DNA from 4 places in the Actinoalloteichus hymeniacidonis genome. Region 4 is predicted to be linked to each of the others. Evidence: predicted binding sites of a transcription regulator. Region 4 holds the regulator's gene; each other region holds the start of a gene.

Region 1 (3,767 bases), 1.7 Mb from region 4:
TGATCTCGACCAATCGGCGGACACCCAACGTCGTCGATCACTAACCTGGGGTGGCGGGGCGAGTGTGGGGCTCGCCTATCGCGGATGGCAGGGGCGCCCATCGGTGTAGGGGTGGGCTTCGCTCTCGAGATGCCACGCCACCCGGGGGGTTGGGATGCGCAACGGACAGCTTGGCGACTCCGGAACCGAGGAGACGATCGCGGTGGCGCAGCAGGCCGCCACCGCGAGGGCACCGCAGTCCGATCCCGGTCCGACGCCCGATCTGCACGAGCTCGCCGAGGCACACGTGCTCGAACTGCGGGAGCGCTACGACTGGCGGGCGGGTTGGCACCGGCGGTTCTTCCGCATCAGCGGTATGTTGATCATCATCGGCAGTGCCTCGCTGCCCTTGTTCACCACGCTGGACTACGCGAACAAGGAGTTCGTGCTCTCGACGCTGGGCGTGGTGATCGCCCTGCTCACGGGGCTGCAGACCTTCTATCGCTGGGATCGATCGTGGGCGACGCTACGTGCCGCCGAATCCTCGTTGACCCAGCTGCACTGGGAATGGCTGCTCGAACAGGAGTCGGCCACCAGTCTCACGGGCGACGCAGTCGAGCAACAGCGCAGGGCGGCGACCGAAGCGCTGCTGGCCGGGGTACGGGAGGTCCGGGCGCGGGAGTCGGAGGACTACTTCGCCGAATTACGTTTCCCCTCGGCCCGGACCCGCTGAGGCGACGGCGGATCACTCAGCCGCCCGAGGCCGCTCCGGGCTCGTCGTCGGCGATTCGGTCGGCTGCCTGCTTGCGGCGTTCCCGTTTGCCTCGGGCCAGCTCGGTCGCCAGTGCGTCCAGCGGTTGGTTCCAGAAGCGCCGGTAGCGCTCCAGCCAGCCGTCGACCTCCCGCAGCGGCTCGGGGTCCACGGAGTAGAGCCTGCGGGCTCCCACGGCCCGCACCCGGGTGAAACCGTTTTCCCGCAGTACCCGAAGGTGCTGGGAGACCCCGGGCTGGGAGATGCCGAACTCCTGCTGGACCACCGTGCTGACCTCGCCCGCCGCCTGCTCTCCCTCGGCGAGAAGCTCCAGGATCCGGCGGCGTACCGGATCTCCCAGGACGTCGAACGCGTGCATGATCGCCCAGCCTTCCAACCTGGCTTCGGATAAGTCAAGCGTGAAATGCGGCAGGCGATCCCGGCCCGGGGCCGGTCCGCCGCGACCTGATCGACCATCCGTGACGGGTCGATCACGGCCGCGTTCGGACGGCGGGTCAGCCGGCGCTGGGCTGCTGCACGATGCCGATCAGATTGCCGCAGGTGTCGTCGAGGACGGCCATGATCACCGGCTGAGTCGGGTCCGGCGGGCTGACGAACTCGACGCCGAGGCCGCGCAGACGCTCGTACTCGGCGACCGCGTCCTCGACTCCGAAGATCGTGGCCGGGATGTTCGCCTCGCGCAGTGCCTGCTGATAGGTGCCCGCGATCGGGTTGCTGTTGGGCTCCAGGAGCAGCTCGACACCATCGGGGTCGGCGGGGGAGACGACAGTGAGCCAGCGTGCGCCGCCTGCGGGCTCGTCGGTCTTGGGCAGGAAGCCGAGGACACGCGTGTAGAAGTCGAGCGCCTTGGCTTGGTCGGCGACGAACAGGCTGGTGACGGTGATTCTGAGCATCGATTGCCTCCCGGTCGGGTGCGGCTGCTGGCTGATCTGGCGCTCCGGACTGCGCGGCACCGGGTCGGGCGGCGGTCGGAGCCACCCCAGGTTAATACCTGTAGCTTATATAAGCAAAGAATGATGCAACGCCGTCCGTCGCGGTCGTCCCGGGTGGACAGTGGACGGCTATTCGAATGTATGTTCGAATCCAGGGTATGCGGTGGGACGAGCGACGAATGGACGAAGGTGGTGCTCAGGCGCTGCCCTTGGAGGTGACCGGTCGGGGTGGCATCGCGCGGGGGAGCGGGCGTGGCGGTCTCCGGCTGCCGCCGCCGATTCCGATCGACGCCGGGACCGACGGCGAGGCGATGGCCATCGAGATCACGGCCAAGACCATCATCAACCGCGTCGCCCCGGGATCGCGGATGCCCTTCGGGTGGACGGTCAACCCGTATCGAGGCTGCGGGCATGCCTGCCGGTACTGCTTCGCACGCAACACCCACACCTACCTCGACCTCGACGCGGGCCACGACTTCGACAGCAAGATCATCGTCAAGGTCAACGCCGGATCGCTGCTGCGTCGAGAACTGGCGCACCCCCGCTGGCGCGGCGACTCGATCGCGATGGGCACCAACACCGACCCCTACCAGCGAGCCGAGGGCCGCTATGGGCTGATGCGCGAGATCATCACGGCGTTGCGCGACCGGGCCAACCCGTTCTCGATCCTCACCAAGGGCACCCTGATCCTGCGCGACCTCGACCTGATCGTCGATGCCGCCCGGCAGAGCGAGGTGTCCATCGCCGTATCGGTGGGCTCGGTCGACGAAGCGCTGTGGCGCTCGGTGGAACCGGGGACGCCCGCACCGCAACGCCGGTTGGACGTGGTCCGCCGCTTCGCCGATCGCGGTATCGCGGTCTCGGTGTTGATGGCCCCGATCCTGCCGGGACTCAGCGATGCGCCGGAACAGCTGGAGGAGACCGTGGCCGCGTTGGTCGACGCAGGGGCCGCCTCGGTCACTCCGCTGATCCTGCATCTGCGTCCCGGGGCCCGCGAGTGGTACCACCGCTGGCTGAGCAGTGATTTCCCCGGACTGCTGCCGTTGTACGAGGAGCTCTATCGGGCGAGCAGCTACGCCCCGAAGTCCTATCAGCAGCGGATCACCGAGCAGGTACGCGGCATGGTCGCCGCGCGGGGGCTGCGGCCGAGATCCCGGCCGCGTGCCGTCGAGCCGCCACCCACGACCGGCGACCAGCTCACCCTGCTGTAGCCGAGGGCGGCGAGTCTTCGGCCCGCCGCCCTCGGTTCGATGTCGCCGGGGGAATCACCCGCCCGAGGGCTGGGCTCCCGCCTGCTCGCCGATCTGGATGCCACGGCCGTTGGTGCCCAGATAGACCCGCCCATAGACGCGGGGGTCGCCGCTGAGCGCCTCGCCCATGTTGCCGAACTGATGCTGGTCGTCGTTGATACGGACCCAGGCACCGCCCGCATCGTCGGAGCGGAACACGCCTTCGACGCCGTCGACCTCGCCGACCAGGTACAGCGCCGGGTGGTCCTGCCCGGGGGCCGCCGCACCATGTGCGATGTTGCGTGCATTGGCGACGCCTGCCACCTCGGTGAACGTCGCACCGCCGTCGGTGGAGCGGACCAGCCCGCCGTCGCCCGCGAGCCAGATCTCACCCGCCCGCTCCGGCAGCGTCGTGAACTTGACGTTCCCGGTGGGCAGCCCCGAGGCGCCTGCGGTGAAGCTTGCGCCGCCGTCGGTGCTCACATAGAACCGCCCGTCGGCCGCCCCGTAGAAGGTGTCCGGGTCGACGCGATCCGCCTCGACCACTGCCCCGTTCGGGATACCCGTGGCGGCGGTCCAGGAGCTGCCGCTGTTGTCTCCACGGTGCACTCCGGCGCCCTCCGGGCTCCACACGACGGAATTGCCGTCGGCTGCGGCGGCGATGGTCCCGCCGCCGGTCACACCGCTGGGCTCACTGCTGGCCGGATACCAGCTGGAACCGCCGTCATTGGAGAACGCCGCCCGGCTGACCCCGTCGGCATGGCCGGACCGCACCACGAAATCCGGGTTGTTCTCGGCGAAGTCCAGGCTGGTGGTGCTGCTGAAGTTCGGGCTGGAGAACATCCGCTCGGGAAC
Region 2 (3,767 bases), 1.3 Mb from region 4:
ATCCGGTCCTTACCCGGTCGACGCGGCATCCGGTCCCTACCCGGTCGAGCCGCCTTCCGGGCCGTACCCCGTCGACCCGGCATCCGGTCCCTACCCGGTGAACTCGGGCGGCTATTACGGCGACCCGTCGGTCTCGGGACCGCACCAGCAGGCAGCCGGTTACGGCGCCGCAGCTCCCGGGCCACACCAGGGTCAGGCCTACGGCGGCTACCCACAGCAGCAACAACAGCAGGCACCCGGTGCGCAGGGCAAGGGCCCGACCCAGGACCTGTCCTCGGCACGATTGCTCCGGCAGGCCAAGCGACCGCCGCAGGGCGGCTGGCGCCGGATGCTCTACAAGGCCAGCGGCCACACCGTGAACCTCGGGGAGAGCCCCGCCGAGCGCAAGCGCCGCGAGCTGATCGCCCGGATCAACCAGCCCCTGCAGGGTTGTTACAAGATCGCGATGTTGAGCCTCAAGGGTGGCGTCGGCAAGACGACCACCACGGCCACGCTCGGATCGACCTTCGCCTCGCTGCGGGGTGACCGGGTGATCGCGGTGGACGCCAACCCCGACCGGGGAACGCTGAGCCAGAAGATCCCGCTGGAGACCACCGCCACGGTCCGCCATCTGTTGCGGGACGCGCAGCGCATTCGCAAGTACAGCGATGTGCGTGCCTACACCTCGCAGGGCCCCAGCAGGCTCGAGGTGCTGGCCAGCGAACAGGATCCGGCGGTCTCCGAGGCGTTCAGCGAGGACGACTACCGACGTTCGGTGACCCTGCTCGAACACTTCTACAACGTGGTCCTCACCGACTGCGGAACCGGCCTGATGCACTCGGCGATGCGTGGCGTGCTGGACGTCGCCGATTCGCTGATCATCGTGTCGTCCGGTTCCATCGACGGGGCGCGTAGCGCTTCGGCGACGCTGGACTGGCTGGACGCGCACGGCTACCGCAACCTGGTCTCCCGCTCGGTCGCGGTGATCAACTCGGTGCGGCCGGGGTCCGGCAAGGTCGACTTGGACAAGCTCACCCAGCACTTCGCGGCCCGCTGCCGCGCGGTCTGCCGGGTTCCGTTCGACGCGCATCTCGAAGAGGGCGCGGAGATCGAATTGGACCGTCTCGCGCCGGACACCCGGCTGGGACTGCTGGAACTCGCCGCCACGGTGGCAGACGACTTCCCGCAGGCGGTCAGCCGGGCACGTACCAGCTGACCGGCCACGGTGGGCCCGCCGACCACGGGCTGATCGGCCCTGGTCAGGCGGGCGGGTTTCCCTCGTCCTGATCGGTTCCGCGTTGCTTGCGCATGCGGTCCTCCCACTGCTGTTGCGCCAGCTTGCGGAGGAACTCGGGATCATCATCGGGCGCGAGGGGTCCAGGCTGACGAGGCCTGGTCGCTCCCACCCGTTCCGATGCGAACGCACGCCACAGCAGTACGGCGACACTGAGCACGCCGATCGCCGCGAGCAGGTACAGCACGGGCGCCACCTCCTTCTCCTCCTGCGAGGTTAACCCGTCTCCGCACAGTCGCGGTCGGCCCCCACCGGCAGTGGGGGTGGAGGAGAAGGTGTGGGTTCGCGCCGCTGCCTGCTCGACCGTGCTATTCGGCGGCGTTCGGCGGCGGTCTATCGATCCGTCTCAGTGCAGCGTGACCGGCGAGCTGGCTTCGCGCGTGAGATTCGACAACAGGGCCTTCACCTCGGATTCGCGAAACCGGCGATGACCGCCGGGCGTCCGAATCGATCCGATCCGACCGGCGGTGGCCCAGCGGGTCACCGTCTTCGGGTCAACGCGGAACATCGAGGCGACTTCGCCAGGGGTCAGCAGCCGGTCGGCGGAATACTGCTCGACGTGTTGGACGGACCCAGTCACAGGTGACCTCCCCAGAATGCAGCGCCAACCGAGGCATCGGGTCGGTTCGGGTACCCGGCGGTGGGCGCTTGATGAATCCGGCGTTACCGGAACAATCCTGACAGCTCGCCCCCCAGGTACTCGAACGCTTGTGCGTAGGTAAAGGGAAGGTAAGGGACGAACTGCTCGGTTCGGACGTCGGATCTCGTGCGTTCGTCTCGTTGCGCGGCCACCCATAGGGGCGAGTCGATAGCGGTCACCGGTACGGGAGAATCCCAAAGCATGGACAGTGTGGACCGGCGGATCATCGCGGCGCTACGGGTTAACGGGCGCGCAACCTACGCGGACCTGGGCAGACAGGTGGGATTGTCCGCGTCCGCAGTCCATGAGCGGGTGGGAAAACTGGAATCCGCGGGCGTGATCACGGGCTACCACGCCGTGGTCGACCCCAGGACCGTCGGACTCGGGGTGACCGCGCTGGTGGGCATCCAGCCCAGTGATGTGGGCGACGACGAGCAGATCGCCGACGCGCTGGGGCGGCTCGCCGAGGTCGAATCCTGTTACGCGGTCGCGGGAGACGAGGCCTTCGTCGTCAAGATCAGGGTGGCGACCATGGACGACCTGGAGCGCGCCCTGGGACGACTCCGGCGGATCGAGGGGGTGGCCCGCACCAGGACCACCGTGGTGCTCTCGACTCGCTTCGAGGGCCGACCGAACGATCCCGACGAGCAATGGGCCGCCACACCCGCTCGACTCGATCCGTAGTCTCGACGACGTGAGCTCGAATGATGCTGTGGCCGGCAGGGTCACCGATGAGGCCGAAACGCCGCAGGACGCCGCGCCCGCCCGCAAGAGCAGACTCGCCGTCGATCTGACGATCTACACGGCGGCCAGATTGTTGGCGGTGGCCGTTCCGGCGGGCCTGTTGATCATGATCGACACCCCCGTGCTGGTGGCCTTCGCGGTCGCGCTGGTGCTCGGCCTCGGGTTGTCGCTGGTTCTGCTTCGACCGTTGCGGGCCAAGGTCGCGGTGGGCATCGACGAGTACACCGCGCGTCGACGTGCCGCCCGGCAGGAGCTGGAGGCTCAGCTGCGCGGCGAGGATCGGCCACGCGGCTCAAGCGCGCCCTGAAGTCGGCCCCCGAGCGCTCCGGGTCTGGTCGCCGGACCCGCGCCGAGATGGGGTAGGGATGTCGGCCGATCGGCCCCGGCGGCACCGGACCGGGTAGTACAGTGCCGCCGTGACCGTTGTCGATCGCTGTAGCCCGGTGAACCGAAGCTGGGCCAGCGAGGCGGTGCGCATCATCGAGGCGGATGCCAATCGCAGCGCGGACACCCATCTACTGCGGTACCCGCTGCCGATGGACTGGGGAATCGACCTCTATCTCAAGGACGAGTCGACCCATCCGACCGGCTCACTCAAACACCGGCTGGCCCGTTCGCTGTTCCTCTATGCGCTCTGCAACGGGTGGATCAACGCGGACACCGTCATCATCGAGGCGTCCTCGGGTTCCACCGCCGTATCGGAGGCGTATTTCGCTCGTCTGCTCGGCCTGCGTTTCATCGCGGTGATGCCGAGATCGACGAGCAGACAGAAGATCGCGCTGATCGAACGCGAGGGCGGCCGCTGTCATTTCGTCGACTCGCCGGATGCGATCTACCGCGAGGCCAGACGGCTCGCCACCGAACTCGATGGGCACTACCTGGACCAGTTCACGCACGCAGAGCGCGCCACGGACTGGCGGGGCAACAACAACATCGCCGAATCGGTGTTCGAGCAGATGGCCCTGGAGTCCCATCCCGAACCCGCCTGGATCGTGGTCGGGGCGGGCACCGGCGGTACCAGCGCGACCATCGGACGCTATATCCGCTACCGCAGGCACGACACCCGGCTGGCCGTGGTCGACCCGGAGCACTCCGTCTTCTTCGACGCCT
Region 3 (3,767 bases), 3.2 Mb from region 4:
GCCACCGCGGTCAACCAGCAGGATCGACTCAACAAGTTCCAGCGCCTGATGTGCTTCGTGTCCGGCCACGGCGAGGGCTGGGCGCTGTACTCGGAGCGGCTCATGCGCGAGCTGGGCTACCTCTCCGACGACGGCGACCTGATGGGGATGCTCAGCGCGCAACTGCTGCGGGCGGCTCGGGTGATCGTCGACATCGGCATGCACCTCGAACTGGAGATCCCGGCGGGCACCGGCTTCCACGAGGGCGAGCGCTGGACGCCCGAGCTGGGTCTGGAGTTCATGCTCGACCGCACCATCGAGGACCGCGACCTGATCCCCGACGAGGTGGACCGCTACCTCGGCTGGCCCGGTCAGGCCCCGTCCTACAAGCTCGGCGAGCGGTTGTGGCTTGCGGCCCGGGATGACGCCCGTCGTCGCGGCGGCGCCGATTTCGACCTCAAGACCTTCCACCGGCAGGCCCTCGACCTGGGTTGCCTCGGATTGGACGACCTTCGGGCCCAGCTCGCCCTGCTCTGAGTCGGCTCTCCGAGGTCCTCGATCCGGCCGAGGGGCAGGCCCGCGCGGGTTTGAACACCCGGGTGGGCCTGCGTCGCGGCCGGGCCGCTAGTCCAGCGGGAGCGGCCTGCCGAGCACCGCGAACGGGCGTGGGTCGCCCGCGAAGCGGTAGTTGCGCAGGACGTCCTCGAACCCGACTCGGCGGTACAACTGCCACGCCCGGCTCGGACCCTCCGGGGTGGACAACAGCACCTGAGCGCCGATGGCCTCGTCCAGCAGCATCCGCAGCAGGGCCTCGCCGATGCCCCGGCCCTGAGTGCCCGGCAGGACGTGGAGTTCGGTGAGTTCGAAGTAGTCGCGAAGCCAGTACCGCGCTCCATCGGCGTCGCCGGTGTCGAGCAGTCCGTGGTGCACCTGTTCGTACCACCATTGGCCGGGGGCGCCCCGATAGCCGTAGGCCACGCCGACCATGTCGCCCCGGCGATCGACGGCGGCGACGCCGCGCCAGCCCTCTCGGGCGGCGTGTCCCAGCCAGGTCGGCCCGCGATGGTGCATGGCGCTGGGCGGGTACCGCATCGCGGTGACGTAGACGTGCAGCGCCTCACCGAGTCGGGATTGCATCTCTTCGGGTGACAATTCGATGAGACGTTCCCAGTCCGCGGTTGCCGCTGCGCTCACGAGGTGGGACTCCCGGTCGCCGCGACGTCGAGCACGCGGCCGCCGGTCAGCCGGACCAGCTCCTCGAAGGTGGAGGGGTACACGGCCTTGGGGTGACCTGCGGCCGCCCAGATCACCGGGTACTGCTGGAGGGCGGCGTCGATCAGCGTGGTGATCGGCACGGGATGGCCGACCGGGGAGACACCGCCGATCACCTGGCCGGTGTGCAGTCGGACGTAGTCGGGCTTGGCGCGGCCGACCTGCTGCGCTCCGATCGCGGAGGCCAGCAGCGTGGTGTCGGCGCGATGCGCGCCGGAGGTGAGCGCCAACAACGGAGCCGGACCGGCGTCGAAGATCAGGCTGTTGGCGATGGCGCCGACGTCGACGCCTACCGCGTCGGCCGCCTGGGCCGCCGTTTTGACATCGGATTCCAGGATCCGGATGCGCTGTGCCGATTCGTCGAGACCTGCCGCGATCAACGCCGCCGCGACCCGCTGTATACCAGGGTGCTCCATCGGGCTCACCCATTCATCAGATCACGTCTGGCGCGCCGCCGGCACCTCGGGTTACTGTGGAGGCATTCGAACATCAGTTCGAATTCTGTTCTGACTCGTCCTCGCGAGCAAGCTATCTCCGGAGGCCGCCGTGTTCGTCCGATTCGACTCCGTCGTGACCCGTCCCGAGCCCGCCGATCAGGCTCTTGCGCTCGGGACGGTTCCTGCCGCGCGGCGTGTCCCCGTACCTCCCCCCTCGGCGCTCGACCTCCTTCGGCAGGCCCGCCTCGCTCTGGCCGAGGCGAGAGTCGCCGCCGACCATCACGACCGCTTCCTCGCGGCCTACCTGAGCGCGCTGCGGTCCGGCGCGGCCGTGCTCGCCACCAGGGCCCGCCCGGAGCCGGGGCTCGGCAGGCCGCGCAGCGTGTGGGGCCTGCTGGCCGGGGTCGCACCCGGATTGGCCGAGTGGGCGGGGTTCTTCGAGTCCTACGCCGCTCGCCGGGCCGCCGTGCAGGACGGCGAGCGCGACATCGTGTCGGTTCGCGACGCCGATGACCTCGAACGTCAGGTCCACGAGTTCACCCTGCTGGCCGAGGCGGCGGTATACGGGAGGCGGCGATGAGGCGAGTGACGGCCATCGACTACGAACGGTTCCTCGACGTCATGTGCATCGACGGAGAACGACTGGCGTCCTGCGTGGACAGTGCCCCCGGCGACAGCCCGGTTCCCGGCTGCCCCGGCCTGACCCTCGCCGAGACGGTGCAGCATCTCGGCGACGTCTATCGGTCCACCGCCGATCAGACCCGCCTCCCGAACAACCGAGAAGTCACCCCATCGAGTGGAATCAGGTCGTCGATTCCCGGCGATTCGGCCCGATTGGCCGCCTACCTGCGCGCCGGACTCGCCGAGGTCTCCGGGGAGCTGTCCGCCCACCGGCCGGAGGAACGGTGCGCCACCTGGTGGCCCGCCGATGCCAGCTTCGGTTTCTGGGCCCGCCGGTTGACCCACGAGACGATCGTGCACCGGGTCGACGTGCAGGCCGCGGCCGGACTCCGGCGGGACCACGTCGACACCGACATCGCGGTGGACGGCGTCGACGAGGTACTGACCCTGTGGTTCGACCACCAGCTCGGCGAGTTGGCGATCACCGCGTCCCGCGCGGCGACGGTGGCCGTGCGGACCGGCGGCCGGGCCTGGGTGGCCTATGCCGGCCCGACCGGCACCCGAGTGCGGGCGGTCGATCCGAATGCGGTCGGGCCGGTCGACGCGACGGTCTCCGGCGATCCATTCTCGGTCTACCTGTGGTTGTGGGGCAGGCTGCCGGACTGGACCGTCCGCTTCGAGGGCGACGCCGACGCCATCGCCCAGTTCTGGGTGCTGCTCAGCGTGGCCACCAGGTGACGACCGTTCGGGGCGACGCAGCGCCGCGTCGCCCCGAACGGCCACACCGGATTGCCGACGAGTCTCCGGGCCGATCGAAGACCGGTGAGGTCAGCCGCGTAGCCGCAGCCCCTTCGGGGTGCTGCGGAAACCCGCCTCGGTCAGCACGGCGGCCAGCCGCGAGCCCAACGCCTGCTCCCCATCGGTCCTGGTGAGCACCAAGGGCTCGACGCGGCCCGAGCGGACGACCGCCACCAACGCCGACGCCGCCAGCCGCAACTCCCGCTGCTCTTCGGTGAACGACAACAGGGATCGTCCGCCGCGCTCCACGTACAGCACCGCCTCGCCATCGACCGAGACGACCAGCGCGCCCGCCTTCCGACCCGGGCGGTGGGCACCGGCGCCGATCGGGGTCGGCCAGCCCAGGGCGGCGCCATACGGCTGCGCCGGGTCGGCCGCCGCCAGCACCAGTGCCCCCGGCGCACTCCTGTACCGGCCTGCTTCCCTGGACCACTCGCGCAGCCCGTCCACCGCGCCGGGCATTGCGAACTGGGCACCGCTCGGGCCCCGGACCAGCAGACCACGCCTGCACCGACCGGATTCCTCCATCGCCCGCAGCACCCGATACACCCCGGCGAAACCACCCGGCACCCGTTCGCCCTCCACGGAGCCCCTGGTGAGCACGCCGTGCCGAGCCAGCAGCGCCTCGGCCTGGGCATGTGCCCGCCGGGTCGGATCGGT
Region 4 (3,767 bases):
GGCCGTCGGATCGCCAACGAGGTGCCCAGCGTGGCCATCGCGGGTTACACCAACGCGGGCAAGTCGAGTCTGCTCAACGCCATCACCGGCGCAGGCGTGCTCGTCGAGGATGCGCTCTTCGCGACCCTGGATCCGACCACCCGCCGAGGAACGATCCCAGACGGCAGGACGGTGACCTTCACCGACACCGTCGGCTTCGTCCGACACCTTCCGCATCAGCTGGTCGATGCGTTCCACTCGACGCTGGAGGAGGTCGGCCAGTCCGATCTGCTGATCCACGTGGTCGATGGCGCCGATCCGATGCCGGAGCGTCAGGTGTCCTCGGTGCGCGACGTGCTTGCGGAGATCACCAAGGATCGCGACGACCCGATGCCGCAGGAACTCCTGGTGGTCAACAAGACCGACGCCGCCGACGAGGTGGCGATCGCGCGCTTGCGGCATCTGTTCCCGGACGCAGTCTTCGTCTCCGCGCAGACCGGAGCGGGGATCGACGCACTCCAGGAACGGATCGCCGAGCTCATTCCTCGGCCGGATTCCCTGGTCGAGGTATTCGTGCCTTACACGAACGGTCGGCTCTCCGCGCGTATTCACGCCGAGGGCGAGGTCCTCGAGGAGCGACATTCTGATGAGGGCACGACGATTCGCGCCAGGGTCGGCGTCAGTCTCGCCGCAGAACTGGCCGACGCACTCGTGTAAGACGGCCCGGCGCCGGTTCCGATGGCTGTCGTTGCTGACGGCGTTGGGGCTGGTGGCGGGCTCACTGGGCGCGGGATCGATGGCATCGGCGTCCGTGGTGGTCCCGGAACCGGTGCCCTCCTGCGTGATCACCGACCCGGCGATCACCATGCTGTCGGGGTTGGTCTCCGATGGCGAGCACTGGTACGTGGTCAACGACCACGATCCCTTCGTGCAGGTCTTCGTGCTGAATCGGGATTGCTCCGTCGAGCGGGTCCTCACCACCGGAATCGACCACTATGACGTGGGCGATCTGGCGATGGCCCCGGACGGAGTGCTGTGGGTCGCCGAGACGGGTGACAATCGAATGCGGCGCGAGACCGTCGCATTGATCTCCGTGACTCCCGACGGTCAGTCCGCGCTGCACCGGCTCACCTATCCCGATGGGCCACGCGATGCGGAGGCATTGTTGATCGGCTCGGACGGAATTCCCTACATCGTCACCAAGGAATTGTTGGGACCCGCCGAGATCTATCGTCCCGCGCAGGCGTTGGAAAGCCCGGGCCCGGTGCCGTTGGAACGCGTCGGCTCGGTCCGGATCAGAGGCTCGAATACCCCTGGCGGGCCCATCCCGGGATTCGTGGGTTCCGTTGTGGTGACCGGGGGATCGGTTCATCCCGATGGCTCGGTCGTCGCCCTGCGGACCTACACCGACGCGTATCTGTTCGCAGCGCCCGACGGTGATGTGCCCACTGCTCTGGAGAACGAGCCGTTGCGCATTCCGCTGCCCGACGAGCCCCAAGGGGAGGCCGTCGCCATCGAGCCGGACGGGACCCTGCTCAGCGGCTCGGAGGGGGCGGACCAACCGATCCGAGCCGTCCCCGATGCCGTCGGGCTGCTTGCGGCGGAGCTGGAGCGTCGGGAGCCTGCGGCCGTTCCACCTCGCGAGGAGCCCACCGCGCCGTCGAACACCGAGCCGGAGGGGGCCGAGAGCGAACCAGCGCCTGCCGAGGCGCCGAGCGAACAGGAGTGGGGCGTCGTCCTGCTCGCCGGGGCCGTGGCATTGGGTCTGGTGTGGTGGTGGGGTCGGCGACGCTCCCGGCGTTGACCGGCTTCGACGTCCCCCGACGCGGGCGCTCATCCACCCGAACGGTGCTCTGGGGCCGCTAGGTGAGCTGGCAGCAGGTGTCAGAGCCTGCGCAGGACCGCGACCACCTTGCCGAGAATGCTCGCCTCGTCGCCGAGGATGGGCTCATAGGCGGCGTTGTGCGGCATCAGCCACACGTGGTCGTCCCGGCGCTTGAACGTCTTCACCGTGGCCTCGCCCTCGATCATCGCGGCCACGACGTCGCCGTTCTCCGCTGTGGGTTGCTGTCGGACGACGACCCAGTCGCCATCGGTGATCGCGGCGTCGATCATCGAGTCACCGGCCACCTTGAGTAGGAACAGCGATCCCTCCCCGACGATCTCCCTGGGCAGGGGGAAGACCTCCTCGATGGCCTGCTCGGCCAGAATGGGGCCACCTGCGGCGATCCGACCCAGCAGCGGCACGTAGACCGGGGCGCCGTCCGTCTCGGGCGCCGCGACGACGTCGGCGGCCTGGATCCGTTCGACCGGCAGCACTCCGACCGCACGGGGTCGGTTGGGGTCCCTACGGAGGTAGCCCTTGCGCTCCAGCGTCCTCAATTGGTGGGCGACCGAGGAGGTCGAGGTCAAACCGACTGCCTCGCCGATCTCGCGCACACTCGGCGGATATCCCTGCCGATCCACCCATTCACGGATGACCTCGAGTACTCGACGTTGCCTCGGAGTCAATTCCTCGACTGCGGTCAGGGTCTCGGACTGCTCGGATAGTGCACGCACCGTCGCGTTTTCGCGTTCGCCGCCGGTGTCCTGCGCCGTCGTCCTGCGTGCCATCTCGTGCCTCCCGGCCTGTCGCACAGGCCACGCTCTCGACACCCGTTATGGGGTGCCCGCCTTAGTCATTGGTGAGATCTTGAAGCCGTGAAGTGACCACAACGGTAACTCGCCTCCTTCGCAAGATCAAACACCTGTTCGAAGGAATTCTCCCGCTGGGCTGGCTCTGCCGCGAATGCGGTGGTAGAAATTCGAACGAGAGTTCTATCGAACACCTGTTCGAATATGAGAGATCTTCGTAGGAGGACTCGTGACCATCCCCTCCAACGCCGTGCGCCACCCGCTTCATCCCTCTGCGCTGCCCCGGCAGGAACGCGGTCGTGAGCAGGTACGACCGCGACGAGTCCGGCGTCCCACCGAGCGATTGCTGGCGAAGGGTACGGCCGTGCGCGATGAGCCGTCCTGCGCGGTGGGCATCGCTCGCGCCGGGCGCCGGGGTGTGGACCGTGTCGGTCGCCGGTCGTCTATGGCGGCCGTTGTCTGTGCCGTGGTGTCGGTGCTGCTCGTCCTCGGCATCCTCGGGCGAGTGACGCAGCCCATCCCGGTGAATTCCGTGCCGGCCGCGACGACTACCACGCTCGTCGGCGCGGGAGAGACGCTGTGGTCGATCGCCAGGCGTACCGTTCCCGAGAGCCCGCAGGGTGAGGTCGTGGCCAGGATCAAGCTGCTCAACGGGCCCGATGCCGCCGACTTACGCGTCGGTCGAGTGCTGCGCGTTCCGGCGGGAACGGGCGTCGGGAACCACTGATCGAGGGCTGCGCGCGTCGGCTGTCGACACCGGCGTGGCGCACGGTCTGTCGACTTGCAATCCGATCCGGTGGAGCCTAGGTTCTACCCCAACATCTAGTGGTTGCACTTACTCAGTGGGTCCACAGGTTGGGTTTTGGCCACAGCTTGTACAGGCTTGGTGGCAGGAACGACACGGGCTGTTCTCGGCAACCGGATATGCAGAGGTGATGGATCGTGCGGTGTCCGTTTTGCAGGCACCCCGACTCGCGAGTCGTCGACTCCCGCGAGGTCGAGGAAGGCCAGGCGATTCGGCGTAGGCGATCCTGCTCGGACTGCGGACGGCGATTCACCACGGTCGAGGAGTCGGTCCTCGCGGTGGTCAAGCGATCCGGGGTCACCGAGCCCTTCAGCAGGGACAAGGTCGTCCGAGGCGTGCGCCGCGCCTG

Evidence for each region. Region 4 encodes LexA, which represses DNA repair genes until DNA is damaged. Its sites were predicted from a motif close to CGAACACGTGTTCG; they were not measured.
Region 1: the regulator LexA is predicted to act here: its motif matches at 1,818-1,831, upstream of BKA25_RS11685 (Rv2578c family radical SAM protein).
Region 2: the regulator LexA is predicted to act here: its motif matches at 1,975-1,988, upstream of BKA25_RS24735 (BldC family transcriptional regulator).
Region 3: the regulator LexA is predicted to act here: its motif matches at 1,735-1,748, upstream of BKA25_RS05710 (SAV_6107 family HEPN domain-containing protein).

The regions. Positions count from the first base shown of each region.
Region 1 is NZ_JACHIS010000001.1:2,811,157-2,814,923, forward strand. It holds gene trxA (thioredoxin) at 1-3, shown strand, start outside; gene BKA25_RS11670 (DUF4231 domain-containing protein) at 155-712, shown strand; gene BKA25_RS11675 (ArsR/SmtB family transcription factor) at 729-1,109, opposite strand; gene BKA25_RS11680 (VOC family protein) at 1,246-1,644, opposite strand; gene BKA25_RS11685 (Rv2578c family radical SAM protein) at 1,863-2,894, shown strand; gene BKA25_RS11690 (WD40/YVTN/BNR-like repeat-containing protein) at 2,949-3,767, opposite strand, start outside.
Region 2 is NZ_JACHIS010000001.1:5,807,857-5,811,623, reverse strand. It holds gene BKA25_RS24745 (MinD/ParA family ATP-binding protein) at 1-1,195, shown strand, start outside; gene BKA25_RS24740 (hypothetical protein) at 1,239-1,460, opposite strand; gene BKA25_RS24735 (BldC family transcriptional regulator) at 1,620-1,853, opposite strand; gene BKA25_RS24730 (Lrp/AsnC family transcriptional regulator) at 2,115-2,597, shown strand; gene BKA25_RS24725 (DUF4229 domain-containing protein) at 2,608-2,964, shown strand; gene cds1 (L-cysteine desulfhydrase Cds1) at 3,074-3,767, shown strand, end outside.
Region 3 is NZ_JACHIS010000001.1:1,258,507-1,262,273, forward strand. It holds gene BKA25_RS05695 (DUF885 domain-containing protein) at 1-516, shown strand, start outside; gene BKA25_RS05700 (GNAT family N-acetyltransferase) at 604-1,116, opposite strand; gene BKA25_RS05705 (YbaK/EbsC family protein) at 1,170-1,667, opposite strand; gene BKA25_RS05710 (SAV_6107 family HEPN domain-containing protein) at 1,798-2,268, shown strand; gene BKA25_RS05715 (maleylpyruvate isomerase N-terminal domain-containing protein) at 2,265-3,047, shown strand; gene BKA25_RS05720 (Lhr family helicase) at 3,138-3,767, opposite strand, start outside.
Region 4 is NZ_JACHIS010000001.1:4,485,462-4,489,228, reverse strand. It holds gene hflX (GTPase HflX) at 1-696, shown strand, start outside; gene BKA25_RS18640 (hypothetical protein) at 626-1,783, shown strand; gene lexA (transcriptional repressor LexA) at 1,864-2,592, opposite strand; gene BKA25_RS28455 (LysM peptidoglycan-binding domain-containing protein) at 2,843-3,340, shown strand; gene nrdR (transcriptional regulator NrdR) at 3,556-3,767, shown strand, end outside.